Regions from separate parts of the Mesobacillus sp. AQ2 genome, predicted to be linked through region 3. Evidence: a T-box and tRNA genes for the amino acid it is inferred to sense, from the RefSeq annotation. Region 3 holds a T-box; the other regions hold tRNA genes.
The links. A T-box is a leader RNA that pairs with one kind of tRNA and senses whether it is charged. The one in region 3 lies ahead of tyrS (tyrosine--tRNA ligase), so its partner is inferred to be a tRNA-Tyr.

Region 1 (10,191 bases), 2.4 Mb from region 3:
TCATTAGCTTGCTTTTGAAGATCAGCGGCGGACGGGTGAGTAACACGTGGGCAACCTGCCTGTAAGACTGGGATAACTTCGGGAAACCGGAGCTAATACCGGATAATCCTTTCCCTCACATGAGGGAAAGCTGAAAGACGGTTTCGGCTGTCACTTACAGATGGGCCCGCGGCGCATTAGCTAGTTGGTGAGGTAACGGCTCACCAAGGCAACGATGCGTAGCCGACCTGAGAGGGTGATCGGCCACACTGGGACTGAGACACGGCCCAGACTCCTACGGGAGGCAGCAGTAGGGAATCTTCCGCAATGGACGAAAGTCTGACGGAGCAACGCCGCGTGAACGATGAAGGCTTTCGGGTCGTAAAGTTCTGTTGTCAGGGAAGAACAAGTACCGGAGTAACTGCCGGTACCTTGACGGTACCTGACCAGAAAGCCACGGCTAACTACGTGCCAGCAGCCGCGGTAATACGTAGGTGGCAAGCGTTGTCCGGAATTATTGGGCGTAAAGCGCGCGCAGGCGGTTCCTTAAGTCTGATGTGAAAGCCCCCGGCTCAACCGGGGAGGGTCATTGGAAACTGGGGAACTTGAGTGCAGAAGAGGAGAGCGGAATTCCACGTGTAGCGGTGAAATGCGTAGAGATGTGGAGGAACACCAGTGGCGAAGGCGGCTCTCTGGTCTGTAACTGACGCTGAGGCGCGAAAGCGTGGGGAGCGAACAGGATTAGATACCCTGGTAGTCCACGCCGTAAACGATGAGTGCTAAGTGTTAGAGGGTTTCCGCCCTTTAGTGCTGCAGCAAACGCATTAAGCACTCCGCCTGGGGAGTACGGCCGCAAGGCTGAAACTCAAAGGAATTGACGGGGGCCCGCACAAGCGGTGGAGCATGTGGTTTAATTCGAAGCAACGCGAAGAACCTTACCAGGTCTTGACATCCTCTGACAACCCTAGAGATAGGGCGTTCCCCTTCGGGGGACAGAGTGACAGGTGGTGCATGGTTGTCGTCAGCTCGTGTCGTGAGATGTTGGGTTAAGTCCCGCAACGAGCGCAACCCTTGATCTTAGTTGCCAGCATTCAGTTGGGCACTCTAAGGTGACTGCCGGTGACAAACCGGAGGAAGGTGGGGATGACGTCAAATCATCATGCCCCTTATGACCTGGGCTACACACGTGCTACAATGGATGGAACAAAGGGTCGCGAAGCCGCGAGGTGAAGCCAATCCCATAAATCCATTCTCAGTTCGGATTGCAGGCTGCAACTCGCCTGCATGAAGCCGGAATCGCTAGTAATCGCGGATCAGCATGCCGCGGTGAATACGTTCCCGGGCCTTGTACACACCGCCCGTCACACCACGAGAGTTTGTAACACCCGAAGTCGGTGGGGTAACCTTTTGGAGCCAGCCGCCTAAGGTGGGACAGATGATTGGGGTGAAGTCGTAACAAGGTAGCCGTATCGGAAGGTGCGGCTGGATCACCTCCTTTCTAAGGATATTGCCTAAGGGCAATCGGAATGCGAATCTTTCGATTCGTACTGTGGATGTAATCCACATAGTTGTACGCTTGTTTGTTTAGTTTTGAGGGAGCAATTCTCTCAAAGCTTTTTTGTTCCTTGAAAACTAGATAATCGTAAGTAAGAAGAACCAAGAAGAAAACCGAGTGATCGCCATTTTAGTTTTCTCTCTATTCAATTAGAGAAATGACCTTTTAGGTTAAGTTAGAAAGGGCGCACGGTGGATGCCTTGGCACTAGGAGCCGATGAAGGACGGGACTAACACCGATATGCTTCGGGGAGCTGTAAGTAAGCTTTGATCCGGAGATTTCCGAATGGGGAAACCCACTGTTCGTAATGGAACAGTATCTTTACCTGAATACATAGGGTATTGAAGGCAGACCCGGGGAACTGAAACATCTAAGTACCCGGAGGAAGAGAAAGCAAACGCGATTCCCTGAGTAGCGGCGAGCGAAACGGGACATAGCCCAAACCAAGAGGCTTGCCTCTTGGGGTTGTAGGACACTCTACATGGAGTTACAAAGGAACGGGGTAGATGAAGTGGTCTGGAAAGGCCCGTCAGAGAAGGTAAAAACCCTGTAGTTGAAACTTCGTTCCCTCCTGAGTGGATCCTGAGTACGGCGGGACACGAGAAATCCCGTCGGAAGCTGGGAGGACCATCTCCCAAGGCTAAATACTCCCTAGTGACCGATAGTGAACCAGTACCGTGAGGGAAAGGTGAAAAGCACCCCGGAAGGGGAGTGAAAGAGATCCTGAAACCGTGTGCCTACAAGTAGTCAGAGCCCGTTCATGGGTGATGGCGTGCCTTTTGTAGAATGAACCGGCGAGTTACGATTACATGCAAGGTTAAGTTGAGAAGACGGAGCCGCAGCGAAAGCGAGTCTGAATAGGGCGAATGAGTATGTGGTCGTAGACCCGAAACCAGGTGATCTACCCATGTCCAGGGTGAAGGTTGGGTAACACCAACTGGAGGCCCGAACCCACGCACGTTGAAAAGTGCGGGGATGAGGTGTGGGTAGCGGAGAAATTCCAATCGAACTTGGAGATAGCTGGTTCTCTCCGAAATAGCTTTAGGGCTAGCCTCACGTTGTAAGAGTCTTGGAGGTAGAGCACTGTTTGGACTAGGGGCCCTCATCGGGTTACCGAATTCAGACAAACTCCGAATGCCAAAGACTTATCCGTGGGAGTCAGACTGCGAGTGATAAGATCCGTAGTCAAAAGGGAAACAGCCCAGACCACCAGCTAAGGTCCCAAAGTATACGTTAAGTGGAAAAGGATGTGGAGTTGCTTAGACAACCAGGATGTTGGCTTAGAAGCAGCCACCATTTAAAGAGTGCGTAATAGCTCACTGGTCGAGTGACTCTGCGCCGAAAATGTACCGGGGCTAAACGTATCACCGAAGCTGTGGATTGACATCTTAGATGTCAGTGGTAGGAGAGCGTTCTAAGGGCGTTGAAGTCAGACCGTAAGGACTGGTGGAGCGCTTAGAAGTGAGAATGCCGGTATGAGTAGCGAAAGATGGGTGAGAATCCCATCCACCGAATGCCTAAGGTTTCCTGAGGAAGGCTCGTCCTCTCAGGGTTAGTCGGGACCTAAGCCGAGGCCGAAAGGCGTAGGCGATGGACAACAGGTTGATATTCCTGTACCACCTCTTTATCGTTTGAGCGACGGGGGGACGCAGGAGGATAGGGTAAGCGCGCTGTTGGATATGCGCGTCTAAGCAGTTAGGCTGCAAGTGAGGCAAATCCCGCTTGCGTGAAGGCTGAGCTGTGACAGCGAGGGAAATATAGTACCGAAGTTCCTGATTCCACACTGCCAAGAAAAGCCTCTAGCGAGATAAATGGTGCCCGTACCGCAAACCGACACAGGTAGGCGAGGAGAGAATCCTAAGGTGAGCGAGAGAACTCTCGTTAAGGAACTCGGCAAAATGACCCCGTAACTTCGGGAGAAGGGGTGCTCATTTGGGTGAATAGCCCGGATGAGCCGCAGTGAATAGGCCCAGGCGACTGTTTAGCAAAAACACAGGTCTCTGCGAAGCCGCAAGGCGAAGTATAGGGGCTGACGCCTGCCCGGTGCTGGAAGGTTAAGAGGAGGGGTTAGCTCACGCGAAGCTCTGAATCGAAGCCCCAGTAAACGGCGGCCGTAACTATAACGGTCCTAAGGTAGCGAAATTCCTTGTCGGGTAAGTTCCGACCCGCACGAAAGGCGTAACGATCTGGGCACTGTCTCAACGAGAGACTCGGTGAAATTATAGTACCTGTGAAGATGCAGGTTACCCGCGACAGGACGGAAAGACCCCGTGGAGCTTTACTGTAGCCTGATATTGAATTTTGGTACAGCTTGTACAGGATAGGTAGGAGCCTGAGAAACCGGAGCGCCAGCTTCGGTGGAGGCGTCGGTGGGATACTACCCTGGCTGTATTGAAATTCTAACCCGCGCCCCTGATCGGGGCGGGAGACAGTGTCAGGTGGGCAGTTTGACTGGGGCGGTCGCCTCCTAAAGAGTAACGGAGGCGCCCAAAGGTTCCCTCAGAATGGTTGGAAATCATTCGCAGAGTGTAAAGGCACAAGGGAGCTTGACTGCGAGACCTACAAGTCGAGCAGGGACGAAAGTCGGGCTTAGTGATCCGGTGGTTCCGCATGGAAGGGCCATCGCTCAACGGATAAAAGCTACCCCGGGGATAACAGGCTTATCTCCCCCAAGAGTCCACATCGACGGGGAGGTTTGGCACCTCGATGTCGGCTCATCGCATCCTGGGGCTGTAGTCGGTCCCAAGGGTTGGGCTGTTCGCCCATTAAAGCGGTACGCGAGCTGGGTTCAGAACGTCGTGAGACAGTTCGGTCCCTATCCGTCGTGGGCGCAGGAAATTTGAGAGGAGCTGTCCTTAGTACGAGAGGACCGGGATGGACGCACCGCTGGTGTACCAGTTGTCTTGCCAAAGGCATCGCTGGGTAGCTATGTGCGGACGGGATAAGTGCTGAAAGCATCTAAGCATGAAGCCCCCCTCAAGATGAGATTTCCCATAGCGCAAGCTAGTAAGAACCCTGAAAGATGATCAGGTTGATAGGTCAGAGGTGGAAGCGCGGTGACGTGTGGAGCTGACTGATACTAATCGTTCGAGGACTTAACCAAATACGAAAAGCGTAGGCGACTGTACAGCCTCGACAAGCGCTGGAGGGCCAGCAGTTGAAGTCGTTCTTTGACTTCGGCGGATGGACCGAAGCGACTCGAGAGGCTAGGAGCCGGAGCTGGACAATGATCATTCGATTCCCTTGTTTTCTTCTTACACATTATCTAGTTTTGAGGGAATAAAGATTTTTACGAAGTGAAATATCTTTAAAATTTCTCTTGCAAAATGCACTAAAGACAGTATAATAGATATTGTCTTGAAAAAATGTCTGGTGGCGATGGCGAGAAGGTCACACCCGTTCCCATACCGAACACGGAAGTTAAGCTTCTCAGCGCCGATGGTAGTTGGGGGTTTCCCCCTGTGAGAGTAGGACGCCGCCGGGCAAGATGCATTTGACATCTTCTTTCAAAGATACGGATTGTGTATCCAGGTCGGAGAAATCATTACTATTCCGCAGTAGCTCAGTGGTAGAGCACTCGGCTGTTAACCGAGCGGTCGTAGGTTCGAATCCTACCTGCGGAGCCAATTTGGAGAGCTGTCCGAGAGGTCGAAGGAGCACGATTGGAAATCGTGTAGACGGTCAACGCTGTCTCAAGGGTTCGAATCCCTTGCTCTCCGCCATAGAAACTTAAACAAAAGGCCCCTTGGTCAAGCGGTTAAGACACCGCCCTTTCACGGCGGTAACACGGGTTCGAATCCCGTAGGGGTCACCATTTTCTTTAATAAGTAACATAACAATGGAGGATTAGCTCAGCTGGGAGAGCATCTGCCTTACAAGCAGAGGGTCGGCGGTTCGATCCCGTCATCCTCCACCATAAGTTTTTTGATGAATTATTACCGTCGCGGGGTGGAGCAACGAGCGTTACTTCACTGTATGAACTGCGAGTTGTACCGATCGAGCTGCTGCTTGAGTAAGCTTCCTGGGATCGGAACAGTCAATGCTCTCTAAGAGCATAAATCAAATAACATTTTTATTACCGTCGCGGGGTGGAGCAGTCCGGTAGCTCGTCGGGCTCATAACCCGAAGGTCGCAGGTTCAAATCCTGCCCCCGCAATCATGAAGTGCTTTTCAAGTTAATCACTTGAAAAGATTTTGGTCCCGTGGTGTAGCGGTTAACATGCCTGCCTGTCACGCAGGAGATCGCCGGTTCGATCCCGGTCGGGACCGCCAGTATATGGCTCAGTAGCTCAGTCGGTAGAGCAAAGGACTGAAAATCCTTGTGTCGGCGGTTCGATTCCGTCCTGAGCCACCATTTAAAATTTCCTGGTTAATCAGGAAATTGAGTAAATGGGTTTTTTAACATCGGAAATGATGTTATAATGGAGGGGTAGCGAAGTGGCTAAACGCGGCGGACTGTAAATCCGCTCCCTCAGGGTTCGGCGGTTCGAATCCGTCCCCCTCCACCATTTATCATAGGGGTATAGTTTAAAGGTAGAACGAAGGTCTCCAAAACCTTTGGTGTGGGTTCGATTCCTACTACCCCTGCCAATTTTATAATGGCGATTGTGGCGAAGTGGTTAACGCATCGGATTGTGGTTCCGACATTCGTGGGTTCGATTCCCATCAGTCGCCCCATTTCAAATCACATATTCAATCAGTATTGAATATAATATATTGGGCTATAGCCAAGCGGTAAGGCAACGGACTTTGACTCCGTCATGCGTTGGTTCGAATCCAGCTAGCCCAGCCATTTGCGGAAGTAGTTCAGTGGTAGAATACAACCTTGCCAAGGTTGGGGTCGCGGGTTCGAATCCCGTCTTCCGCTCCAATATAATATGGCGGCATAGCCAAGTGGTAAGGCAAAGGTCTGCAAAACCTTTATTCACCGGTTCAAATCCGGTTGCCGCCTCCACTAATTATTTAGTGGAATTGCAGTATTTGAAATCTTCATATGCCGGTGTGGCGGAATTGGCAGACGCGCACGACTCAAAATCGTGTTCCTTCTGGAGTGTCGGTTCGACCCCGACCACCGGTACCATCTTTATTTTAAACAGGATCTCCTGTTTTCTTTATTTTCATAAGATATGTATGCGGGTGTAGTTTACTGGTAAAACCTCAGCCTTCCAAGCTGATGTAGTGGGTTCGATTCCCATCACCCGCTCCATACATACGTGACTAACGCAGTATATCGTTTCCAGAAAACGATATACTGCGTTTTTTTTTCTTGGCTCTGTTAAAGCCCAATGTTGTTTTTACTCCTGTTGATTGTAGTGGAAGGCGCGTAGACTCCTGCGGGCGCAGCTGGCCAGGTGAGACCCCGCAGGAGCAAAGCGACGAGGAGGCTCAGCGCCAGCCCCGCGGAAAGCGAAGCGCCTGGAACGAAAATCAACAGCCTTGTTTAACAGAGCCAATTTCTTTGATAGATGTGGAATCAGTAGCCCCGTGCTCGGTTGGCCAAATAGAAAAAAGGATGCATCAGCATCCCACGAGTTTAAATGTACCAGTTCCTCCATGAATCTGGGTGAACATATTCATGAGTGATTCGGTCATCTTCTCCATTTCTGTTGACGGAGAAGAAGGCCTTAAATAGACAATCTGCAACGCATTTCTTGTTTCTTCTGTCACTGCGGTCCTTTCAGAATCGACAAAAGGGCTTCCGAACGGTCCTTTATCGTCTGCAGATATGATCAAGTTAGCAAGATTATTAGTTCTGCCATTCAGACCTCCGTACTCTTCATTTTCTTCGCCAACTTTAATTGTGATATTCCCCTGCAGTTTGTCACTGTCGTAAATACCAATTGGAATTTGATATTCAAGCGAGAAGAAATTATTCAGATCTATCGCACTATGTATGGTTTGAAGGTAATTCTGCTTAGAGATCCTTCGGTAAAGGGCTTCGGCCGAATGTCTATATCGGTTAGGATCCTTCCCCGTTGCTTTGAAGATTCCTCGCCACTCTTTGATTCCTTCAAGCTCCGTAACGTTTTTTTCCAAAAGGTCAAAGTATATTGATTCCTGGAAGAGCTGCAGTCTGCCTTTCAACATTTGAGGAGACTCGCCTACTTGTATGTTCTTATACTCGATCATTCCGATTGTGAATCCGGGATTGAGATTGCATATCATCCTGGAAACTTGAATTTCCATTGATTCCACCTCCAAATCTGCTTTAAAATAGTTTATCATAAAAGAGATTTGCTTTTAAATTTATGGGATTCATATATAGATATCAAAATAGGAAGGGGGTATCCGCAATGGATATGGCAAGTTTGAAGAAGGAGATCATAGCTTACAGCAAAACGATCGGCATCGATAAAATTGGTTTTGCAGCACCATCGACCTTTGAAGAGATGAAGGTCCGGTTATACATGCAGCAGCAACTTCACTATCAATCAGGATTTGAAGAAAAGGATATTGAAAAGAGAACGGAGCCTGCCCTGATTTTTGATCGTCCTAAATCAATCATTTCGATTGCTCTCGCCTATCCTTCAAAAATGAAAACGAAAGTGATCAGCAAGAAGGGGGAAAGGCGGGGAATCTTCTGTCGGGCGTCATGGGGGACTGATTACCACGCGGTCCTGAGGGACAGGCTGAAAAAACTCGAGGAATTTATTGCTTTGAAAGTTCCTGAAGCCCGCTTCAAATCGATGGTCGATACGGGTGAACTGGTGGACAGGGCAGTTGCGGAACGAGCGGGCATCGGCTGGAGCGGCAAAAACTGTTCGATTATCACACCCGAGTTTGGATCATACGTCTATCTAGGCGAAATGATTACGAATATACCGTTTGAGCCTGACCATCCCATGGAGGATCGTTGTGGCAGCTGTAACAAGTGTGTGGATGTCTGTCCTACAGGTGCGCTGGTACAGGGCGGTCAGCTGGATGCGCAAAAATGTATTGCTTTTGTGACTCAAACTAAGGGGTTTTTAGCGGATGAGTTTCGGGATAAGCTGGGCAACCGATTATATGGCTGTGATACTTGCCAGACAGTTTGCCCAGAAAACAAAGGGAAGGATTTTCATTTCCATGAAGAAATGGAGCCAGACCCTGAAATTGCAAAGCCGTTGCTGAAACCTTTATTGACCATCAGCAACCGGGAGTTTAAAGAAAAATTCGGACATGTTTCAGGTTCATGGCGCGGAAAGAAGCCTATCCAGCGTAATGCGATTATTGCCCTGGCTCATTTTAAGGATGATACAGCGATACCGGAGTTGATAATGGTCCTGAAGGAGGATCCAAGACCTGTTCTCAGAGGAACGGCAGCATGGGCGCTTGGCAAAATTGGCGGACACGACGCGTTGGACGCATTGCAGCATGCTTCTTCTTTTGAGAAGGATGAAGAAGTATTGCAGGAAATCAGTAAAGGCTTGGATTTTTTTAATGAAAAGGAACAGTCTGATATCCCAATTTAGGACAGAATGGATTTTTAATAATCCATTCTTTTTTTATGCCTTAAATCCCTTGCTCCTTCATAAACATGATAGGTGAAGGGAGAGATGAGTATGCGTAAACAACTGCAGGAGCTGCTGGAACAGCGAGTCCTTCAATGTGTATCCATGCCTCGCAATCAATTGCATGAGTGTGCGGGCATTGAGTTAAAAAAGCAGAGCTTTGCAAACAGGTCTGCTGAGATTGTAAAAGCAAAGGCAGATGGCAGGATTAAGCAAAGATTTGAAGATAATGAGAATGCATCTGTTTTATATGATGTTCACTTTCAGTATTTGATCAAGCAAAGAGGTTTATTTTACATGGAGGAAGAAGTGGAAAAGAGGCGGGCCGAATTCTACAAAGGGATCCTGGTGAACGACGAGAAGTTGAATGAAAATGAACCCACGGAGAAAATTGAAGAGGCTTTGCCTGTCTTTTCGCATGAGGTGGACGGACAGGAGAGGAAGGGCTTCAGATATGATAGGTTAAAGGCTGTCCAGTATGCTGAACGCTGGTGGAATGACTATAATCCCGCATATAAGAAGTTCGAAGTGGATTGTACCAATTATATATCGCAGTGTCTGCATGTTGGCGGGGCACCGATGAGAGGCTATCCAAACCGAAGCAATGGCTGGTGGATGCAGAATAATAACTGGAGCTTCAGCTGGTCGGTTGCTAATGCGTTGCGCTGGCATATTCCTGGTTCAAAGTTTGGGCTAAGGGGCAGAGAGGTGAGCAGTGCTGAAAAGCTGAAGCTCGGCGATGTGATCTGCTACGATTTCCAGGGAGATGGACGATTCGATCATACGACCATTGTAACCGGGCATGACGCGGACGGAATGCCGCTTGTCAACGCCCATACGTATAACTCCCGAATGAGGTACTGGGCATATGAGGATTCGACGGCCTATACCCCGAATATAAAGTATAAGTTCCTTATGATTACTGATGACCGTGATGAGTGAATAGAAGGGCCGTTTCTTTTGCTGTGAAGGAGTGTAATGGTATAATAGCTGTAGTTTTGATTAGAGGTGAAAGTCATGGCATTGCATGTTGTATTATACCAGCCGCTCATTCCAGCCAACACTGGCAATATCGCGCGCACATGCGCTGGTACCGATACCAAGCTTCACTTGATCAGGCCGTTGGGATTTTCAACGGATGATAAGATGCTGAAGCGTGCCGGGTTG
Region 2 (10,191 bases), 1.3 Mb from region 3:
TTTAAGATAATTGACCGTCTCCTCAATGACAGCAGCCATCCCTAGGCGGTCAATTTCGTGCATGGTGAACACCTTGATACCCATTTCCTTTATCAAGTCTTTCTCCCCATCATCCAGTGCACGCGCACCAATAATGACAATATTCTCCGGCTTCACCTTAGGAGCATACCCGCCAATCTGCGTCAGCATCTCATGACCCAAACCAAGACTCGCAGCCAGCGGCATACCATGAATATTTCCAGACGGCGAAGTCTCCGCCGTATTCAAGTCTCCATGGGCGTCATACCAAATCACACCAAGATTCTTATAATGCTTGGACACACCAGCCAACGTCCCAATCGCAATGCTATGGTCCCCGCCCAAAACAAGCGGAAAAGACTTCGATTCTATAATGTTATCTACTTCATCTGCAAGCAGGCGATTCTTCTCCGCCACCAACTCAAGGTTTCGAAGATTGCTATTAGGGTCAATCTTCACCTCAGGCCTGCCAACTGCAATATCGCCCAAATCTTCTATCTCATCAAAAAGCACACTTAATCTCTCATTGATACCTGCATAACGGATCGCACTCGGGCCCATGTCAACTCCCCTTCTCATCTGACCCAAATCCATCGGCATCCCGATAATCGAAAGTTTCTTCATTCTTGACTCCCCCTTGCTTTCTCTCATCTCTCCCTCTATTTTAAACGCTTTCATTAGGATGACTCAACCGGACAATTTCATGAATATATATACGGTTTGGAATAGAATGAATTTACGAAATGATTTTGTTGAGGCTGTGAGACAGGAGGGTTTTTTGACAGTTTTGGGTGATTCTTTTGCAAACCTGTCAAAATCCAAGTGGTTTCTTGACAGATTTGGCTCCTTCTCCTGCAAACCTGTCAAAATAACGGAGGGTTCTTGACAGCTTTGGCTCCTTCCACCGCAAACCTGTCAAAATCCACGTGGTTTCTTGACAGCTTTGGTTCCTTCTACCCCAAACCTGTCAAAATAACGGCGGATTCTTGACAGCTTTGGCTCCTTCCACCGCAAACCTGTCAAAATAACCGCGGATTCTTGACAGCTTTGGCTCCTTCCACCGCAAACCTGTCAAAATAACCGCGGATTCTTGACAGCTTTGGTTCCTTCTACCCCAAACCTGTCAAAATAACGGAGGGTTCTTGACAGCTTTGGTTCCTTCTACCCCAAACCTGTCAAAATAACGGCGGATTCTTGACAGCTTTGGCTCCTTCCACCGCAAACCTGTCAAAATCCACGTGGTTTCTTGACAGCTTTGGCGCCTTCTACCGCGAACCTGTCAAAATATCCGCGATTTCTTGACAGCTTTGGATTCTTTTCCTGTGAACCTGTCCGAACTGGAGACCACTTCCGACAGCTTCTGAAATATCCGTTAAATCTGTCCAAAACCCCATGGTTACTTTTGACTGACTCATCCTCTCTTTATTCAAAATTGTCTAATCACGACGTATTCCTTACAGCTATTACAAGTAGTGTAAGATAACAATTCACAATATAAGTAGCGTGAAATAAAAAAAGCCATAAACCCGACTGGATTTATGACTGAAATGGTATTTATGTAGTATGATGGTGGAGCCTAGCGGGATCGAACCGCTGACCTCCTGCGTGCAAGGCAGGCGCTCTCCCAGCTGAGCTAAGGCCCCATTTGGAGCGGAAGACGGGATTCGAACCCGCGACCCCAACCTTGGCAAGATTGTATTCTACCACTGAACTACTTCCGCATGATTTTATTATATAGGTAAGACCCCTAAAAATAAAGGAAAATTATTCTTAGGGGCCTTGACATGAGTGAGCCATGAAGGACTCGAACCTTCGACCCTCTGATTAAAAGTCAGATGCTCTACCGACTGAGCTAATGGCTCTCAATATTGTAGATCAACAAGTTGTTATCACTCGGTTAAGCATGTTATCGCATCTGCGATGCTCGAAAGTCCTTACGGCCTTTCTCGCAAGTTGCCGCAGAAGCAACTCCAGGGAGTGAGCAACTTGCTCTACCGACTGAGCTAATGGCTCATAGGATATAATCTACCCTATTCATTGTCTCTTAAGCATCCTGAGTGCAAAAAAGAAAATAAAAATGGCTGGGCTAGCTGGATTCGAACCAACGCATGACGGAGTCAAAGTCCGTTGCCTTACCGCTTGGCTATAGCCCAATGAAAAAATAAAAAGGACATTAGTAGCTTGTCCAATTTTAATATGTATTAAAATGGTGGAGGGGGACGGATTCGAACCGCCGAACCCTGAGGGAGCGGATTTACAGTCCGCCGCGTTTAGCCACTTCGCTACCCCTCCACAAGCCAAAAAAAAATGGTGCCGGCAAGAGGACTTGAACCCCCAACCTACTGATTACAAGTCAGTTGCTCTACCAATTGAGCTACACCGGCATTAGGAATATTTCACAGTGTGAAAGTGAATGGTGGAGGATGACGGGATCGAACCGCCGACCCTCTGCTTGTAAGGCAGATGCTCTCCCAGCTGAGCTAATCCTCCATTTTATGATGCTTTTTAAAGTAGATGGTGACCCCTACGGGATTCGAACCCGTGTTACCGCCGTGAAAGGGCGGTGTCTTAACCGCTTGACCAAGGGGCCATATTATAGTATTTTGAGAGCTTCCAAGCGGGCTCGAACCGCTGACCTCTTCCTTACCATGGAAGTGCTCTACCTGCTGAGCTATGGAAGCATGTATTGCTGCCAGCTCAAATGACTTTCGTCATTTAGAGATAATGGCTCCGCAGGTAGGATTCGAACCTACGACCGCTCGGTTAACAGCCGAGTGCTCTACCACTGAGCTACTGCGGAATAGTGGTAATTTAACATAACTCTTGCAGATGATTCGAATGCCTCATCTTAGGAATTTGTCCAAGATGAAAATGCATTTTTGCCCGGCGGCGTCCTACTCTCACAGGGGGAAACCCCCAACTACCATCGGCGCTGAGAAGCTTAACTTCCGTGTTCGGTATGGGAACGGGTGTGACCTTCTCGCCATCGCCACCAGACATTTTTAAAGAACAATATTTATTATACTGTCTTTTATGCATTTTTCAAGAGAATTTTTATGAAATCTTTATTCCCTCAAAACTAGATAATGTGTAAGAAGAATTCAAGAGAAACGAATGATCAATTTGGTTAAGTCCTCGAACGATTAGTATCAGTCAGCTCCACACGTCACCGCGCTTCCACCTCTGACCTATCAACCTGATCATCTTTCAGGGTTCTTACTAGCTTGCGCTATGGGAAATCTCATCTTGAGGGGGGCTTCATGCTTAGATGCTTTCAGCACTTATCCCGTCCGCACATAGCTACCCAGCGATGCCTTTGGCAAGACAACTGGTACACCAGCGGTGCGTCCATCCCGGTCCTCTCGTACTAAGGACAGCTCCTCTCAAATTTCCTGCGCCCACGACGGATAGGGACCGAACTGTCTCACGACGTTCTGAACCCAGCTCGCGTACCGCTTTAATGGGCGAACAGCCCAACCCTTGGGACCGACTACAGCCCCAGGATGCGATGAGCCGACATCGAGGTGCCAAACCTCCCCGTCGATGTGGACTCTTGGGGGAGATAAGCCTGTTATCCCCGGGGTAGCTTTTATCCGTTGAGCGATGGCCCTTCCATGCGGAACCACCGGATCACTAAGCCCGACTTTCGTCCCTGCTCGACTTGTAGGTCTCGCAGTCAAGCTCCCTTGTGCCTTTACACTCTGCGAATGATTTCCAACCATTCTGAGGGAACCTTTGGGCGCCTCCGTTACTCTTTAGGAGGCGACCGCCCCAGTCAAACTGCCCACCTGACACTGTCTCCCGCCCCGATCAGGGGCGCGGGTTAGAATTTCAATACAGCCAGGGTAGTATCCCACCGACGCCTCCACCGAAGCTGGCGCTCCGGTTTCTCAGGCTCCTACCTATCCTGTACAAGCTGTACCAAAATTCAATATCAGGCTACAGTAAAGCTCCACGGGGTCTTTCCGTCCTGTCGCGGGTAACCTGCATCTTCACAGGTACTATAATTTCACCGAGTCTCTCGTTGAGACAGTGCCCAGATCGTTACGCCTTTCGTGCGGGTCGGAACTTACCCGACAAGGAATTTCGCTACCTTAGGACCGTTATAGTTACGGCCGCCGTTTACTGGGGCTTCGATTCAGAGCTTCGCGTGAGCTAACCCCTCCTCTTAACCTTCCAGCACCGGGCAGGCGTCAGCCCCTATACTTCGCCTTGCGGCTTCGCAGAGACCTGTGTTTTTGCTAAACAGTCGCCTGGGCCTATTCACTGCGGCTCATCCGGGCTATTCACCCAAATGAGCACCCCTTCTCCCGAAGTTACGGGGTCATTTTGCCGAGTTCCTTAACGAGAGTTCTCTCGCTCACCTTAGGATTCTCTCCTCGCCTACCTGTGTCGGTTTGCGGTACGGGCACCATTTATCTCGCTAGAGGCTTTTCTTGGCAGTGTGGAATCAGGAACTTCGGTACTATATTTCCCTCGCTGTCACAGCTCAGCCTTCACGCAAGCGGGATTTGCCTCACTTGCAGCCTAACTGCTTAGACGCGCATATCCAACAGCGCGCTTACCCTATCCTCCTGCGTCCCCCCGTCGCTCAAACGATAAAGAGGTGGTACAGGAATATCAACCTGTTGTCCATCGCCTACGCCTTTCGGCCTCGGCTTAGGTCCCGACTAACCCTGAGAGGACGAGCCTTCCTCAGGAAACCTTAGGCATTCGGTGGATGGGATTCTCACCCATCTTTCGCTACTCATACCGGCATTCTCACTTCTAAGCGCTCCACCAGTCCTTACGGTCTGACTTCAACGCCCTTAGAACGCTCTCCTACCACTGACATCTAAGATGTCAATCCACAGCTTCGGTGATACGTTTAGCCCCGGTACATTTTCGGCGCAGAGTCACTCGACCAGTGAGCTATTACGCACTCTTTAAATGGTGGCTGCTTCTAAGCCAACATCCTGGTTGTCTAAGCAACTCCACATCCTTTTCCACTTAACGTATACTTTGGGACCTTAGCTGGTGGTCTGGGCTGTTTCCCTTTTGACTACGGATCTTATCACTCGCAGTCTGACTCCCACGGATAAGTCTTTGGCATTCGGAGTTTGTCTGAATTCGGTAACCCGATGAGGGCCCCTAGTCCAAACAGTGCTCTACCTCCAAGACTCTTACAACGTGAGGCTAGCCCTAAAGCTATTTCGGAGAGAACCAGCTATCTCCAAGTTCGATTGGAATTTCTCCGCTACCCACACCTCATCCCCGCACTTTTCAACGTGCGTGGGTTCGGGCCTCCAGTTGGTGTTACCCAACCTTCACCCTGGACATGGGTAGATCACCTGGTTTCGGGTCTACGACCACATACTCATTCGCCCTATTCAGACTCGCTTTCGCTGCGGCTCCGTCTTCTCAACTTAACCTTGCATGTAATCGTAACTCGCCGGTTCATTCTACAAAAGGCACGCCATCACCCATGAACGGGCTCTGACTACTTGTAGGCACACGGTTTCAGGATCTCTTTCACTCCCCTTCCGGGGTGCTTTTCACCTTTCCCTCACGGTACTGGTTCACTATCGGTCACTAGGGAGTATTTAGCCTTGGGAGATGGTCCTCCCAGCTTCCGACGGGATTTCTCGTGTCCCGCCGTACTCAGGATCCACTCAGGAGGGAACGAAGTTTCAACTACAGGGTTTTTACCTTCTCTGACGGGCCTTTCCAGACCACTTCATCTACCCCGTTCCTTTGTAACTCCATGTAGAGTGTCCTACAACCCCAAGAGGCAAGCCTCTTGGTTTGGGCTATGTCCCGTTTCGCTCGCCGCTACTCAGGGAATCGCGTTTGCTTTCTCTTCCTCCGGGTACTTAGATGTTTCAGTTCCCCGGGTCTGCCTTCAATACCCTATGTATTCAGGTAAAGATACTGTTCCATTACGAACAGTGGGTTTCCCCATTCGGAAATCTCCGGATCAAAGCTTACTTACAGCTCCCCGAAGCATATCGGTGTTAGTCCCGTCCTTCATCGGCTCCTAGTGCCAAGGCATCCACCGTGCGCCCTTTCTAACTTAACCTAAAAGGTCATTTCTCTAATTGAATAGAGAGAAAACTAAAATGGCGATCACTCGGTTTTCTTCTTGGTTCTTCTTACTTACGATTATCTAGTTTTCAAGGAACAAAAAAGCTTTGAGAGAATTGCTCCCTCAAAACTAAACAAACAAGCGTACAACTATGTGGATTACATCCACAGTACGAATCGAAAGATTCGCATTCCGATTGCCCTTAGGCAATATCCTTAGAAAGGAGGTGATCCAGCCGCACCTTCCGATACGGCTACCTTGTTACGACTTCACCCCAATCATCTGTCCCACCTTAGGCGGCTGGCTCCAAAAGGTTACCCCACCGACTTCGGGTGTTACAAACTCTCGTGGTGTGACGGGCGGTGTGTACAAGGCCCGGGAACGTATTCACCGCGGCATGCTGATCCGCGATTACTAGCGATTCCGGCTTCATGCAGGCGAGTTGCAGCCTGCAATCCGAACTGAGAATGGATTTATGGGATTGGCTTCACCTCGCGGCTTCGCGACCCTTTGTTCCATCCATTGTAGCACGTGTGTAGCCCAGGTCATAAGGGGCATGATGATTTGACGTCATCCCCACCTTCCTCCGGTTTGTCACCGGCAGTCACCTTAGAGTGCCCAACTGAATGCTGGCAACTAAGATCAAGGGTTGCGCTCGTTGCGGGACTTAACCCAACATCTCACGACACGAGCTGACGACAACCATGCACCACCTGTCACTCTGTCCCCCGAAGGGGAACGCCCTATCTCTAGGGTTGTCAGAGGATGTCAAGACCTGGTAAGGTTCTTCGCGTTGCTTCGAATTAAACCACATGCTCCACCGCTTGTGCGGGCCCCCGTCAATTCCTTTGAGTTTCAGCCTTGCGGCCGTACTCCCCAGGCGGAGTGCTTAATGCGTTTGCTGCAGCACTAAAGGGCGGAAACCCTCTAACACTTAGCACTCATCGTTTACGGCGTGGACTACCAGGGTATCTAATCCTGTTCGCTCCCCACGCTTTCGCGCCTCAGCGTCAGTTACAGACCAGAGAGCCGCCTTCGCCACTGGTGTTCCTCCACATCTCTACGCATTTCACCGCTACACGTGGAATTCCGCTCTCCTCTTCTGCACTCAAGTTCCCCAGTTTCCAATGACCCTCCCCGGTTGAGCCGGGGGCTTTCACATCAGACTTAAGGAACCGCCTGCGCGCGCTTTACGCCCAATAATTCCGGACAACGCTTGCCACCTACGTATTACCGCGGCTGCTGGCACGTAGTTAGCCGTGGCTTTCTGGTCAGGTACCGTCAAGGTACCGGCAGTTACTCCGGTACTTGTTCTTCCCTGACAACAGAACTTTACGACCCGAAAGCCTTCATCGTTCACGCGGCGTTGCTCCGTCAGACTTTCGTCCATTGCGGAAGATTCCCTACTGCTGCCTCCCGTAGGAGTCTGGGCCGTGTCTCAGTCCCAGTGTGGCCGATCACCCTCTCAGGTCGGCTACGCATCGTGGCCTTGGTGAGCCGTTACCTCACCAACTAGCTAATGCGCCGCGGGCCCATCTGTAAGCGACAGCCGAAACCGTCTTTCAGCTTTCCCTCATGTGAGGGAAAGGATTATCCGGTATTAGCTCCGGTTTCCCGAAGTTATCCCAGTCTTACAGGCAGGTTGCCCACGTGTTACTCACCCGTCCGCCGCTGATCTTCAAAAGCAAGCTAATGAAGATCCGCTCGACTTGCATGTATTAGGCACGCCGCCAGCGTTCGTCCTGAGCCAGGATCAAACTCTCCAAGAAAGAGTTATGAGTTAGCTCATAAGTTAAAACGTTGGCTCATGTCTTCTATTAATAGAAGCATGATAATTTATTGTTTGTTGACGCTTGTTTGTTTAGTTTTCAAAGAACAATTTACTTTGCTTGCCGCTCATAAGCGACTTTCATAATATATCATGCGACCGACTTAATGTCAACCACATTCTTTATTATTTTCTCACCGCTGATTGATCGTTTAGCGACTTGCTCAGCAGCGACGTTTATTAATATATCAGGATACTTTTCATACGTCAATAATAAATATCAAAAAACTTTTTCATCCTCTGGATATGTTCTTTTTCGCCGGCATATACTTTAGGCACTCTTTTGGTGATGCGATTCTTTTAAACAGTGAGAACAAAATTTGATATCTCTCTCTCATCGATCTCTTTACGATATGATCTATGCGTTCATCCTTCAGGTCAAACAGGATTTCATCCATCTCTCTTTTGATTAAGTATTCCAGCTCTTTTAATTCCTTCTCATTGATCAGAACACCAAGCATACATACACTCCTGTTCATTTTCTCATAGTGATTGTAGTGTTATCTTTTTTCCTGAATTTTATAATCATCATTTTAATTATCATATCTTTTCAAATCCTGAATAAAAATTAGACAAGGAGTGCATCGGACGAGGTGGTGAGAATATGAATTTCTTTTATGTGATGAATGCCAGGTCGATAAAAACAGCTTTTGTCATCATTGTCGCAGCCTTTTTTACAGCTTGGTTCTTTTACATGGATAATATGGTCCAGATCCCCGCCTTTTCAGCCAAGGATGGTCCGAAAGCGATCTATAAGGGTGAAAAGGATTTAGCCCTTACCTTTAATATTGGCTGGGGGGACGAAAAAGCTGAACCGATCCTGGATGTCCTGGCGAAGCAAAAAGCCGGAGCGGTTACCTTCTTTCTCTCGGGCTCCTGGGCAGAAAGGCATCCTGATCTTGTCAGCAGGATGGTGAAAGAAGGATATGAAATCGGCATGCTTGGGTACGATTATAAAGATTACACTGAGCTGGAGGAAGACAAAATCAGGAGAGACATCATGAAGGCGCAGGAGGCGTTCAAGAAGCTGAATGTGAAGAACATTGAATTGCTTCGTGCTCCAACCGGCCATTTTGATCAACGCACGCTGAAAATCGCTGAGCGGCTCGGGTACACAGTTGTCCATTGGAGTCTTGATACGAAGGACTGGACCAATCCCGGAACGACGGTCATTGCCGAAAATGCTTCAAAGGCAAAAAAAGGCGACATCCTTTTGATGCATGCCTCTGATTCTGCCAAACAAACAGCAGAAGCTCTGCCGCTTGTATTAAAAGATATCAAGTCGAAAAATTTAAAGATGGTCACTGTTTCTGAAATGATCGCTAATGGTGACTCTAAATCAGCAGAAGTAAAATAACCGCCCAACTACGCGTTGGACGGTTTTTTTTGTGCCTTTTTATTTGATGTTTTTTTATCTGTCTTAGTTTTTGCTTCTAGGGCTTTCCGCTCCTCCATGGACTTTTGGTTAAGCTTGTGAAGGACCATCAGTTGATATGCATTACAGATCAATAACGGGAAAAGCATAAGATATACCCAGCTATGCTCATTTACTCGCAGAACCGGCACCCATTCAATCACTGTCACGACAATCATGAAAAACATAGCCGGTATGAAGGCTTCTTTATTTGTTTGTTTTACCTTAAGGAGTGCAACGATCAAGCCAGCAGCCAGGACGATTGCGGCAAGTCCTATATATGGCAGGAAACTTTCACCTTTTTCAGCAAAGGCATTGTACCGAAGATATACAAGATCGAAAAGCACAAAAGCAATCAGGAGAAGCTGCACGGAATTCCATAATGACTTAAATATGCCAAGCCCAAAACGGTGGATCGTCAAATAAGCAAAGAACCCCATTTGGCTAAGAATGCTAAATATAAGACCGACGCCCATTAGCCATACTAAAATTGAAAGTAATTCAAGAATGTTGAAATCACTTAACAGATGCTGGAATTCACTCCAGCGGACAATAAAGCCAACCACAGCGGTCGATACTGCTCCAACAACCAGCGTGGTGAGAAACAAGTGTACCCAATTACGGCTAGTCACGATTTTTTCCCCCAAGAACAAAATTAAACTGCACTATATGATTGTACCAATGCGGGTTTGAAAAATCTAGCTGTCGTTATTTGTGTATAACAATTTGTCTTATTACTCATCCTAAACTTAGGGCCGTCTATGTGAAAGGGGATTAAAATATGAAGAAATGGATAAGAATTATACTCCCCGCATCCTTTTTATTTTTGGCTGCCGGATGTGCTCCAACCGAGTCAGGCGGGGGACA
Region 3 (10,191 bases):
TGTTTACCGTCTTGGTCTTGCTCGCACTCGTCGTGCAGCTCGCCAGTTAGTAAACCACGGCCACATCATGGTTGATGGCGCACGCGTAGACATCCCATCTTACCGCGTAGCTCCTGGCCAGACAATCACACTTCGTGAAAAGTCTCGCAACCTTGATGTAGTTAAAGAAGCAATCGAAGTAAACAACTTCGTACCTGACTTCTTGACTTTCGATGCAGACAAGCTAGAAGGAACTTTCACTCGTATGCCTGAGCGTTCTGAACTTCCAGCTGAAATCAACGAAGCTCTTATCGTTGAATTCTACTCTCGTTAATAGAGTGTTTGAAAAACCCCTGCCGATTTGGCCGGGGTTTTTTGTTTCATTTATTCCACCAACATTTCACATGAGCCAGCCTATTATATTCGGGTTGGTCGATATCTACTCAATTGTGGTCGATATATTTGAAAATCCGCCGATATTTTTGAAAGTATGGTCGATATATTTAAAAATCCGCTGATATATTTGCAAAAGTGGTCGAAAAAGTGAAAAACTGATTTCATTCTTATAGAAGAAACAGCCTCCCGGTATCCCAGGAGGCTGTTTTTATGATGTTCTCCGCATAAAACATCAAAATTAGCGAAAAACTCTAGTATTTAATCATAAAGTACTTCTTCTTGCCGCGGCGGACAATCGTAAACTGCCCTTCGATCTTATCGGCATCGCTTAGGACGTATGCTGTATCGGTTACGCGCTCTCCATTAAGGGAGACTGCACCATTTGATACATCTTCACGTGCCTGCCTCTTCGATGGCGAGATTTTGGCAGCCACCAGCAAGTCGACCAATCCTTGTTCTTCTTCCCCTTCTACTGTAAAAGAAGGAACATCTTTGAAGCCTTGTCTGATTTCGTCCGCACTCAGGTTTTTGATGTCGCCGCTGAAAAGTGCTGCGGAAATCCTGATTGCCTGTTGAAGGGCTTCTTCACCATGGATCATGCGAGTCATTTCTTCAGCAAGAGCTTTCTGTGCCTTGCGCAGATGCGGTTCTTCTTCAACTGCTTTTTCCAGAGCTTCAATTTCTTCCTTTTCGAGGAAAGTAAAGAACTTCAAGTATTTCACAACATCTGCATCGGCGGTGTTGATCCAGAACTGGTAGAACTCGTATGGAGAAGTTTTTTCAGGATCGAGCCATACTGCTCCGCTTTCTGATTTGCCGAACTTGGTTCCATCAGCTTTCGTTACAAGCGGAATCGTCATACCGTATGCCTTGGAGCCTTCTGCAGACATTTTACGGATCAGTTCAAGTCCGGTGGTAATATTGCCCCACTGGTCACTTCCGCCAATCTGCAGTTTGCAGTCATGCTTTTCGTATAAATGGAAGAAATCCATTGCCTGCAGGATGGTGTAGGTGAATTCTGTGAAGGAGATCCCTGTTTCCAGTCTTGAAGCGATCGTATCTTTTGCCAGCATGTAATTCACGCCGACATGCTTGCCGAAGTCACGCAGGAATGTCACTACATCCATGGAACCTGCCCAGTCGTAATTGTTGACCATCAGTGCACCATTATCGCCTTCTACGTCAAAAATTTTACCTAGCTGCTTCTTAATTCCATCAACGTTAATCTGTACTTGCTCCAGCGTTTGCAGTTTACGCTCCTCACTCTTGCCGCTCGGATCGCCAATCAATCCGGTTGCTCCGCCAACAAGGACGATCGGACGGTGGCCCGCATTCTGGAATCGGCGCAGTGTCAGGAATGGAAGAAGATGCCCGATATGCATGCTGTCAGCTGTTGGATCGACACCACAGTACAGTGAGATTTTCTCCTTTGAAAGCAGGTCCTTCATTCCCTCTTCATCTGTTTGCTGGTAGATAATCCCGCGCCACTCGAGGTCTTTCAATAATTCCATTTCTAATTCCTCCATTCAAAATATATTTCGTAACCGGATTTTTTGCGAAAATAAAAAACGCCCCTGCAATAAATGCAGGGGCGCTAAATGCGCGGTACCACCCGGCTTGAAAACTAAAATAAAAAGTCTTCCACTCCATAAAATAACGGTTAAACCGTCCGCGGCTACTATGAATCCAGTTCACTGCGGCGCTCGGGGAGGTAATTCATCCTTCTGTTTGTACCGGCTCACAGCGGCCGCCGGCTTTCTGGAACATGGACAGAAGCACTACTTATTCCCTTCAAAGCTTTTTGCTATAAAGTTAATAAAGCATTTTTACCATAAAGCGATATATGTTGTCAAATTCGACATAAGTTTTCAGAAAAATTAAGATTAGAGTCTATTCGACAGCTTGTTTATGCTATAATGTATGTGATTTTAGGGGGAATGATATGAATGCATGAAGGAAAACAGGCTTGGAAAGAGAAGCTTAAATCCTTTGGTGCTTTTTTTACGAATAAAAAGACCGTAAAAGGAGCCCGGATTACTTACTCGGTTGTCTGGAACATATTGCTTTTATTGATTATTGTACTGGTCCTCGGTGCGGGCTTTGCCGCAGGAACAGGGGCCGGGTATTTTGCATCCCTTGTCAAAGATGAACCAATCCGGCCATATGAAAATATGAAGAAGGATATTTACAACTATGAAGAAACATCGGATTTATATTTTGATAACGATGTTTATCTTGGCAAGCTCAGAACCGACCTTTACCGCGAGGAAGTAAAGCTTGACGATATGTCAAAGTATTTGGTCAATGCGGTCGTGGCAACAGAAGATGAGTATTTTTACGAGCATGATGGTGTCGTGCCTAAAGCGATCCTGCGTGCCCTTTTCCAGGAGGTCACAAACTCGTCGACATCCTCCGGGGGAAGCACACTGACGCAGCAGCTCATCAAGAACCAGATCCTGACGAATGAAGTTTCATTCGAGCGAAAAGCGAAAGAAATCCTTCTCGCCCTCCGCCTCGAAAAATTCTTCGATAAAAAAGAGATTCTCGAAGCTTATTTGAATGTCGCTACATTCGGCCGTAACGCGAACGGCAGCAATATTGCCGGTGTCCAGGCCGCAGCAAACGGGATTTTCGGAAAAGACGCGAAAGACTTGACTCTGCCTCAAGCTGCTTTCATCGCCGGACTTCCACAGAGTCCATTTGGCTACACGCCATTCAGCAGCGACCACGGCAAGCTTAAGGATCCTGCAGGACTTGAACCTGGCGTGTCGAGATACAAGACCGTCATCACAAGGATGCACGGTGCCGGCTTCATTTCCGATAAGGAGTTCAATGAAGCAATCAACTACGATATTACGAAAGACTTTGTGAAAGAGGTTCCAAGTGATAATACAGTTGAGGAATATCCATTCCTTACATTTGAAATCGAGAAACGCTCAATCGATATTTTGGCTAATCTTTTAGCTGAACGTGATGGCTATGAAGCCGACGATTTGAAAAAAGATGATGAATTGATGGCTGAATATGAGGCACTAGCCAACCGTGATCTTCGTCAGAACGGCTATAAGATTTACACAACCATCAATAAAGAGATTTATGAAAAAATGCAGGAAACTGCGAAAAATTATCCTTACTATGGAAGCGAAAAACCTCAGGAAGTTCCTGATCCTGATGATCCGGACAAAATGATGGTTGTCAAAGAACCTGTGGAAATCGGCGCTACTCTGATTGAAAACAAAACTGGCAAAATCATCAGCTTTGTCGGTGGCCGTAACTTTAAACGGGAACAGACGAACCATGCTACAAGGGCTCCAAGACAGAACGGATCGACGATGAAGCCGCTTCTGGTGTATGCTCCTGCAATGGAGCTCGGTAAATTGCATCCCGGTTCTGTTTTACCGGATGTTCAAGTATTTTTAAATGGAAAGGGCAAAGCGTGGCCAAATAACTATGACATGAGATACAGCGGTTTGACCTCTGCCAGACATGCTTTGATGAAGTCTTACAACGTACCTGCTGTCCTGGCCTATAAGAGCATCCTCGGCCAGAGACCCGCGAATTTCCTGGATAAGATGGGCTTTAGTAATCTGCAGCCTGATGACTATTCCAACTTATCGACTGCAATTGGTTCCCTTCGAGGCGGTGTTACTGTTGAAGAAAACACCAACGCATTCGGTACATTCGCAAACAACGGGAAATTCATTGATGCATATATGATTGAAAAAATCGTCGACAAAAATGGCGAAATCGTTTTCCAGCATAAATCTGAACCAGTCGATGTCTTCAGTCCGCAGACATCATATCTGACCATCGATATGATGCGTGACGTCATCAACCGTGGTACTGCCACCGCTGTAAAAGGAAGATTGAAATTTGGTTCTGACTGGGCTGGCAAAACAGGTACTGGACATGAGTATATTGATTCATGGTTTGTGGCAACCAATCCGAATGTCTCCTTCGGGGTATGGCTTGGTTACGATACACCTAAAGCACTCGAAAAAAGATATAAAGGACTTTCCTATGGCGTGCGTACTCAATACATCTGGGCTGACCTGATGAATGCGGCCTATGATGTCGATCCTAAGCTGGTCGATCCGGAAGAACGCTTCAAGATGCCTGGAGGTATTGTCAAACGATCTTATTGTGCCGTTTCCGGTTTGCTTCCTTCAAGTGCATGTTCGAAAGCAGGCCTTGTGGAGTCAGACTATTTCATAGCGAAATACGCACCAACGAAGGTTGATGACAGTTTGGTTGAAAATAAATTCGTTACTGTAGGAGACAAGCGCTATATTGCCCTTGATTCAACGCCAGCAGAGTTTACAGATACAGGTGTCATTTTGAACCCCGAATATATGGAAAGCTACATCGGCCATAAAATCGGGAATCCGCAGCAGTTGATCCCTAAAAAGGATGCCTGGAACAAAATACTCGTTGCGAATGATAAACTGAGTGAAAATGGCAAGACTCCAGCAGCGCTCGGAATCAAGCTTTCCGGAAAAACAATTGCCTGGGGCAAACACCCAGAAAATGATATTGTCGGCTACCGAATCTATAACAATAAGAAAAAAGTCGGCAGCATCAAAGCAGGAGAAAAACTGAGTTTCAATGCAGGAGACGGCGTATTCTATGTCACAGCTGTCGATATAGCTGGAAAAGAATCCGCGCCATCGAATATCATTGAAATTGGCAAAAAACCAGAACCTAAGGATCCTCCTAAGGACGACAAACCGAAGGATCCAAAACCGAAAGACCCGCCTCCAACCGATCCAAAACCAAAGGATCCTCCGAAGCCTCCACCACCTCCACCACCGCCTGGTGATGGTGATGGGACCGGCGGAGGAGACGGCGGCGATGGAACTGGAAACTAGCTATAAAGAAAAACACCGCGTCCAAATGGATGCGGTGTTTTCCTTATTAAGATGTAAAAAGAGCGTGAAACTTGTTCACGCTCTTTTTAACGGTTCAATTAATCTTCCATTGTAGACAGGTCGCCGGTTGGAAGGTCAAGTTCCCATGCCTTCAACACGCGGCGCATGATTTTCCCGCTTCGTGTCTTAGGAAGCTTATCGCGGAATTCGATTTCACGAGGTGCTGCATGTGCTGCAAGACCTTTTTTCACGAATTGGCGGATTTCTTCGATCAATTCGTCGGATTGCTCGTAACCGTCACGCAATGCGATGAACGCCTTGATGACTTCGCCGCGGACTGGGTCCGGCTTGCCGATGACACCTGCTTCAGCGACTGCAGGGTGTTCAACGAGCTTGCTTTCTACTTCAAATGGTCCGACACGCTCACCTGAGGTCATGATGACATCATCGATCCGTCCCTGGAACCAGAAGTATCCATCCTCATCCATGTATGCTGAGTCACCGGAAACATACCAGTCGCCAGGCATGAAATACGATTCATACTTCTGCGGGTTGTTCCAGATTGTGTGCATCATCGATGGCCAGCCTTTTTTGATTGCCAGATTGCCCATTCTGTATGGAGGCAGTTCATTTCCCTGGTCATCAACGATTGCCGCTTGAACACCTGGGATTGGCTTACCCATTGAACCAGGCTTGATTTCCATGCTTGGGTAATTACAGATCAGCTGTGCACCGGTTTCAGTCATCCACCAAGTATCATGGATGCGCAGGTTGAACACTTTCATTCCCCATCTGACTACCTCAGGGTTCAGCGGTTCACCAACACTCAGGATATGGCGCAGACAGCTCAGGTCGAATTTTTTCACGACCTCATCGCCCGCACCCATCAGCATCCTGAAGGCTGTCGGAGCACTATACCAGACAGTCACTCCGTACTCTTCGATCATCTTGTACCATGTCTCAGGATTGAAACGCCCGCCAATAATTACATTTGACGCTCCTGCAAGCCATGGTCCGAAGATTCCGTATGATGTCCCTGTTACCCATCCTGGATCCGCTGTGCACCAGTAGACATCCTCTTCTTTAAGGTCTAGAACCCATTTTGCGGTCTGGTAATGCTGGATCATCGCATTATGGACGTGCAGTACCCCTTTTGGCTTTCCAGTTGAACCGGAAGTGTAATGCAAAATCAGTCCATCCTTGCGGTCAACCCATTCGATATCCAGCTTTTTGCTTGCTTCAGAAAGCTTTTGTTTAAAATCAATATACCGATCATTAGCTTCCAGGTTGTCACCAACAAGAAGAATATGCTTCAAGTCTGGCAGCTCATCGACAGGAACACGTTCCAGCAGCTCAGGTGTCGTGACCAATACCTTTGCACCGCTGTCTTGAAGCCTGTCCCGGACAGCTCCCTCCATGAACGCTTCAAATAATGGGCCTACGATTGCACCCAGTTTTACCGCCCCGAGAACTGCAAAATACAGTTCTGGAGAACGAGGCATAAAGATAAATACGCGGTCCCCTTTTTCCACATCCGCGTATGTTTTAAATACGTTACCAGCTTTATTGGTAAGCTCCTTCATTTCTTTGAAGGTATATTTTTCCTTGCGCACCCCATCCTGATAATATAGCGCAATCTTATTTTTCCTGAAACTTTCTGCATGGCGGTCAATTGCTTCATATGCAATGTTGACCCTTCCTGTATCAGACCAGGAAAACTCTTTTTCAGCTTCACCCCAATCAAATTGGCCATGAAGCTCTTCATAATTTTTTAAGTTATGATTCCCTTGCGTCACTGGCAGCGCTTCCACTTTCATGTATCCATCCCCCTTGGCTTATTTATTTAAAATACATTATAGTATAAAAATTCGATTTTCTCAATTTTTAAAATATTAGTAGAAAAGAAAGTCTGGTTTCCCTGCCAGCTTTTTCTGCTGATAAAGTCCTTGTCTAAAAACAGAAAATTTTGTGAAAGCGCTTTTATTTGTTAGATTTTATGTATAATAGAATTATCGTTTTAATTGTTGACGGGTGGTGACTGAATGGAACATAAAAAGACTTATAACGCAAAAGAACTGAAGACTCCTCATGGCCGTTTGATCATTGAAGGCCCGATTTCTCCTGAAAAACTGGCAAGCTATGAATTCCACGAAGATTTGGTGGCTTTCCGGCCTCCAGCCCAGCAGCACAAGGCGCTGGTTGAGATTTCCGGTCTGCCTGAAGGACGGATCATTGTGGCTCGTTCAGGGCATATGATCGTCGGCTATGTAACTTATCTGTATCCAGACCCGCTTGAGAGATGGTCTGAGGGAAAAATGGAAGATTTGATCGAACTTGGTGCAATCGAGGTCATACCTGAATTTCGCGGGTGCTCAGTCGGCAAGAATTTGCTGATGGTTTCCATGATGGATGACGCGATGGAAGATTATATCATTATAACTACTGAATATTACTGGCATTGGGACCTGAAAGGAACAGGGCTCAATGTATGGGAATATCGAAAAGTCATGGAAAAAATGATGAATGCAGGCGGTCTTGTCTGGTACGCGACAGATGATCCTGAAATCAGTTCGCACCCGGCAAACTGTCTTATGGCACGGATTGGCAAGAGAATTCCCCCTGAATCTGTGCAAAAGTTTGACCAACTGCGGTTCATGAACCGTTTTATGTATTAAAGCTTAAAAGATACCTCATCAGTCAAGGAGGAAGGAATTATGATCGTCGAGGAAATTATGAAAAAGAACGTCACGACGCTTTTTCCTGAAGATACCATTGCAGCCGCGATCAAACTGATGGCGGAAAATAAAATTCGGCATATTCCCATCGTGAATAAGGACCACGCAGTGATCGGACTCGTTTCCGATCGCGATATCAAGGATGCTGCCCCGTCGGTTTTCCACTGGGATGAACATAAGGGGGAGCTTGATAATCCGGTAAAATCAATTATGACCACAAATGTGATCACCGGGCACCCTTTGGATTTCGTCGAAGAAATATCAGCTGTGTTCTATGAACATAATATCAGCTGCCTTCCAATCATCAATGACAGGAAGCTGGTAGGTATTGTAACAGAAACAGATCTGCTGCATACGCTTGTAGAGCTTACAGGCGCCCACCAGCCCGGCTCCCAGATTGAAGTAAAGGTTCCCAACAAAGCAGGCATGCTTTGCGAGATAGCATCCTTGATCAGTATGCGGAAGGCAAATATCCAAAGTGTACTTGTCTACCCTGACCAAAAGGATGAGCGGTACAAAATCCTCGTTGTAAGGATTCAGACGATGAATCCAATCGCAGTGATCGAGGATCTGAAAAAAGCGGGACACCAAGTACTCTGGCCTAATCTCCCGGGTGTTTCATCATGACCGACCGCTCTGTGTTTGTCTTTTCAGACGAGCTGCTGAACTACCGGTTCAGCAGCAACCATCCTTTTAACCAGATGCGGTTGAAGCTTACGCTGGATTTATTGCGTAAAATCGGCGCAATTGAGGACAGTCAGATTGTTGCGCCACGGATGGCCACGGATGAGGAACTTCACCTCGTCCATGATCCCAATTTTGTAAACGCTGTTAAGCTTGCCGGCCAGGGAAAGCTTAAAGCTGAAACCGCGGAAGGATATGGACTGGGAACGGAAGACACGCCGATTTTTGACAATATGCATGAAGCAAGTGCTTTGCTTGTTGGCGGCACGCTGACGGCAGTGGATTATGTGATGAACGGAAAGGCTGATCATGCTTTGCACCTAGGCGGAGGCCTTCATCATGGGTTCCGCGGCAAAGCTTCGGGCTTCTGCATTTACAATGACAGTTCTGTTGCGATTAAATACCTGCAGAAAAAATACAATGCACGGGTATTATATATCGATACCGATGCCCATCACGGCGATGGCGTTCAATGGTCATTCTATGATGACCCGAATGTATGCACATTATCGATCCATGAAACCGGCCGCTATCTTTTCCCCGGTACAGGCAATGTGAATGAACGCGGGCAGGGCAAAGGCTACGGGTATTCTTTCAATATCCCGGTCGATGCTTTCACAGAGGATGACTCATGGCTTGATGCCTATCGAACATCACTGATTGAAATAGTCGAATTCTTCAAGCCTGATGTCATTCTGACGCAAAATGGTGCGGATGCCCACTATCTTGATCCATTGACCCATCTGTCGGCAACGATGAAAATCTATCGGGAAATTCCCAAGCTTGCCCATGAGGTTTCCCATAAATATTGCAGTGGCAAGTGGATTGCGGTTGGCGGCGGAGGCTACGACATTTGGCGCGTGGTACCAAGAGCCTGGTCACTGATCTGGCTTGAGATGATTGAAAACTCAAACTGTTATGGCAGTTTGCCGCAGGAATGGATCGATGAATGGAAGGATCAGGCACCTGTTGAATTGCCGCTTGAATGGGATGATCCAGAAAACTTATACCCGCCAATCCCGCGAAAACCGGAAATTACAGAAAAGAATGCCCAGACAGTCGAGAAAGCATTATATCCAATCCGCTCTAATAAAAAATCAGAAACTGTGTAAGTGCGAAACCGGGTGTTTGTATCCCGGTTTTTTGTTTTACAGAAGGGAGATATGCTGCAGGCAAGGTCGACATTTCGAGTTGGTCGAAAAAACTTGAAATGTGGTCGAAAAAACCGAAAATGTGGTCGAATTAATTTGAAAAGTGGTCGAAAAAACTGAAAAAGTGGTCGAATTAATTTGAAAAGTGATCGAATTAATTCAAAAAGTGGTCGGCTTACTTTAAATTGTAGGCGTTAAGGTTAAATAAAAGCAGCCGAGACTTTCATTGGTTAGTGCTGTATCAGAAGATTTGGCAGTATTTTTTTATATCACGTTGGATTTCATCTTTTATAAGAGGATTTCACGTAATTTTGCTAAAAAAGCCCCTTGCATTTGCTGCAAGAGGCTGCTCAGATTATTTCGTTGAATCCCTGTTTT

Region 1: it has a tRNA-Tyr gene. The T-box ahead of tyrS (tyrosine--tRNA ligase) is inferred to sense a tRNA for this amino acid. The anticodon was not compared.
Region 2: it has a tRNA-Tyr gene. The T-box ahead of tyrS (tyrosine--tRNA ligase) is inferred to sense a tRNA for this amino acid. The anticodon was not compared.

The regions. Positions count from the first base shown of each region.
Region 1 is NZ_CP126080.1:1,213,078-1,223,268, forward strand. Features, by position in the region: rRNA gene QNH36_RS05965 (16S ribosomal RNA) at 1-1,477, shown strand, start outside; rRNA gene QNH36_RS05970 (23S ribosomal RNA) at 1,703-4,637, shown strand; rRNA gene rrf (5S ribosomal RNA) at 4,903-5,018, shown strand; tRNA gene QNH36_RS05980 (tRNA-Asn) at 5,086-5,160, shown strand; tRNA gene QNH36_RS05985 (tRNA-Ser) at 5,165-5,256, shown strand; tRNA gene QNH36_RS05990 (tRNA-Glu) at 5,274-5,348, shown strand; tRNA gene QNH36_RS05995 (tRNA-Val) at 5,375-5,450, shown strand; tRNA gene QNH36_RS06000 (tRNA-Met) at 5,617-5,690, shown strand; tRNA gene QNH36_RS06005 (tRNA-Asp) at 5,731-5,806, shown strand; tRNA gene QNH36_RS06010 (tRNA-Phe) at 5,813-5,888, shown strand; tRNA gene QNH36_RS06015 (tRNA-Tyr) at 5,958-6,042, shown strand; tRNA gene QNH36_RS06020 (tRNA-Trp) at 6,051-6,124, shown strand; tRNA gene QNH36_RS06025 (tRNA-His) at 6,136-6,211, shown strand; tRNA gene QNH36_RS06030 (tRNA-Gln) at 6,252-6,326, shown strand; tRNA gene QNH36_RS06035 (tRNA-Gly) at 6,330-6,404, shown strand; tRNA gene QNH36_RS06040 (tRNA-Cys) at 6,414-6,488, shown strand; tRNA gene QNH36_RS06045 (tRNA-Leu) at 6,530-6,614, shown strand; tRNA gene QNH36_RS06050 (tRNA-Gly) at 6,667-6,740, shown strand; gene QNH36_RS06055 (B3/B4 domain-containing protein) at 7,052-7,720, opposite strand; gene queG (tRNA epoxyqueuosine(34) reductase QueG) at 7,828-8,985, shown strand; gene QNH36_RS06065 (amidase domain-containing protein) at 9,076-9,966, shown strand; gene trmL (tRNA (uridine(34)/cytosine(34)/5-carboxymethylaminomethyluridine(34)-2'-O)-methyltransferase TrmL) at 10,042-10,191, shown strand, end outside.
Region 2 is NZ_CP126080.1:170,095-180,285, reverse strand. Features, by position in the region: gene rocF (arginase) at 1-642, opposite strand, end outside; tRNA gene QNH36_RS01005 (tRNA-Ala) at 1,586-1,661, opposite strand; tRNA gene QNH36_RS01000 (tRNA-Gly) at 1,665-1,739, opposite strand; tRNA gene QNH36_RS00995 (tRNA-Lys) at 1,808-1,880, opposite strand; tRNA gene QNH36_RS00990 (tRNA-Gln) at 2,097-2,171, opposite strand; tRNA gene QNH36_RS00985 (tRNA-Tyr) at 2,226-2,310, opposite strand; tRNA gene QNH36_RS00980 (tRNA-Thr) at 2,327-2,402, opposite strand; tRNA gene QNH36_RS00975 (tRNA-Val) at 2,433-2,508, opposite strand; tRNA gene QNH36_RS00970 (tRNA-Glu) at 2,534-2,608, opposite strand; tRNA gene QNH36_RS00965 (tRNA-Thr) at 2,627-2,699, opposite strand; tRNA gene QNH36_RS00960 (tRNA-Asn) at 2,744-2,818, opposite strand; rRNA gene rrf (5S ribosomal RNA) at 2,900-3,015, opposite strand; rRNA gene QNH36_RS00950 (23S ribosomal RNA) at 3,142-6,076, opposite strand; rRNA gene QNH36_RS00945 (16S ribosomal RNA) at 6,302-7,851, opposite strand; gene QNH36_RS00940 (hypothetical protein) at 8,144-8,371, opposite strand; gene pdaB (polysaccharide deacetylase family sporulation protein PdaB) at 8,515-9,267, shown strand; gene QNH36_RS00930 (KinB-signaling pathway activation protein) at 9,276-9,956, opposite strand; gene gerD (spore germination lipoprotein GerD) at 10,106-10,191, shown strand, end outside.
Region 3 is NZ_CP126080.1:3,656,760-3,666,950, forward strand. Features, by position in the region: gene rpsD (30S ribosomal protein S4) at 1-313, shown strand, start outside; gene tyrS (tyrosine--tRNA ligase) at 627-1,886, opposite strand; T-box leader at 1,960-2,179, opposite strand; gene QNH36_RS18445 (transglycosylase domain-containing protein) at 2,322-5,243, shown strand; gene acsA (acetate--CoA ligase) at 5,342-7,060, opposite strand; gene QNH36_RS18455 (GNAT family N-acetyltransferase) at 7,286-7,918, shown strand; gene QNH36_RS18460 (acetoin utilization AcuB family protein) at 7,958-8,605, shown strand; gene QNH36_RS18465 (acetoin utilization protein AcuC) at 8,602-9,774, shown strand; gene ccpA (catabolite control protein A) at 10,169-10,191, opposite strand, start outside.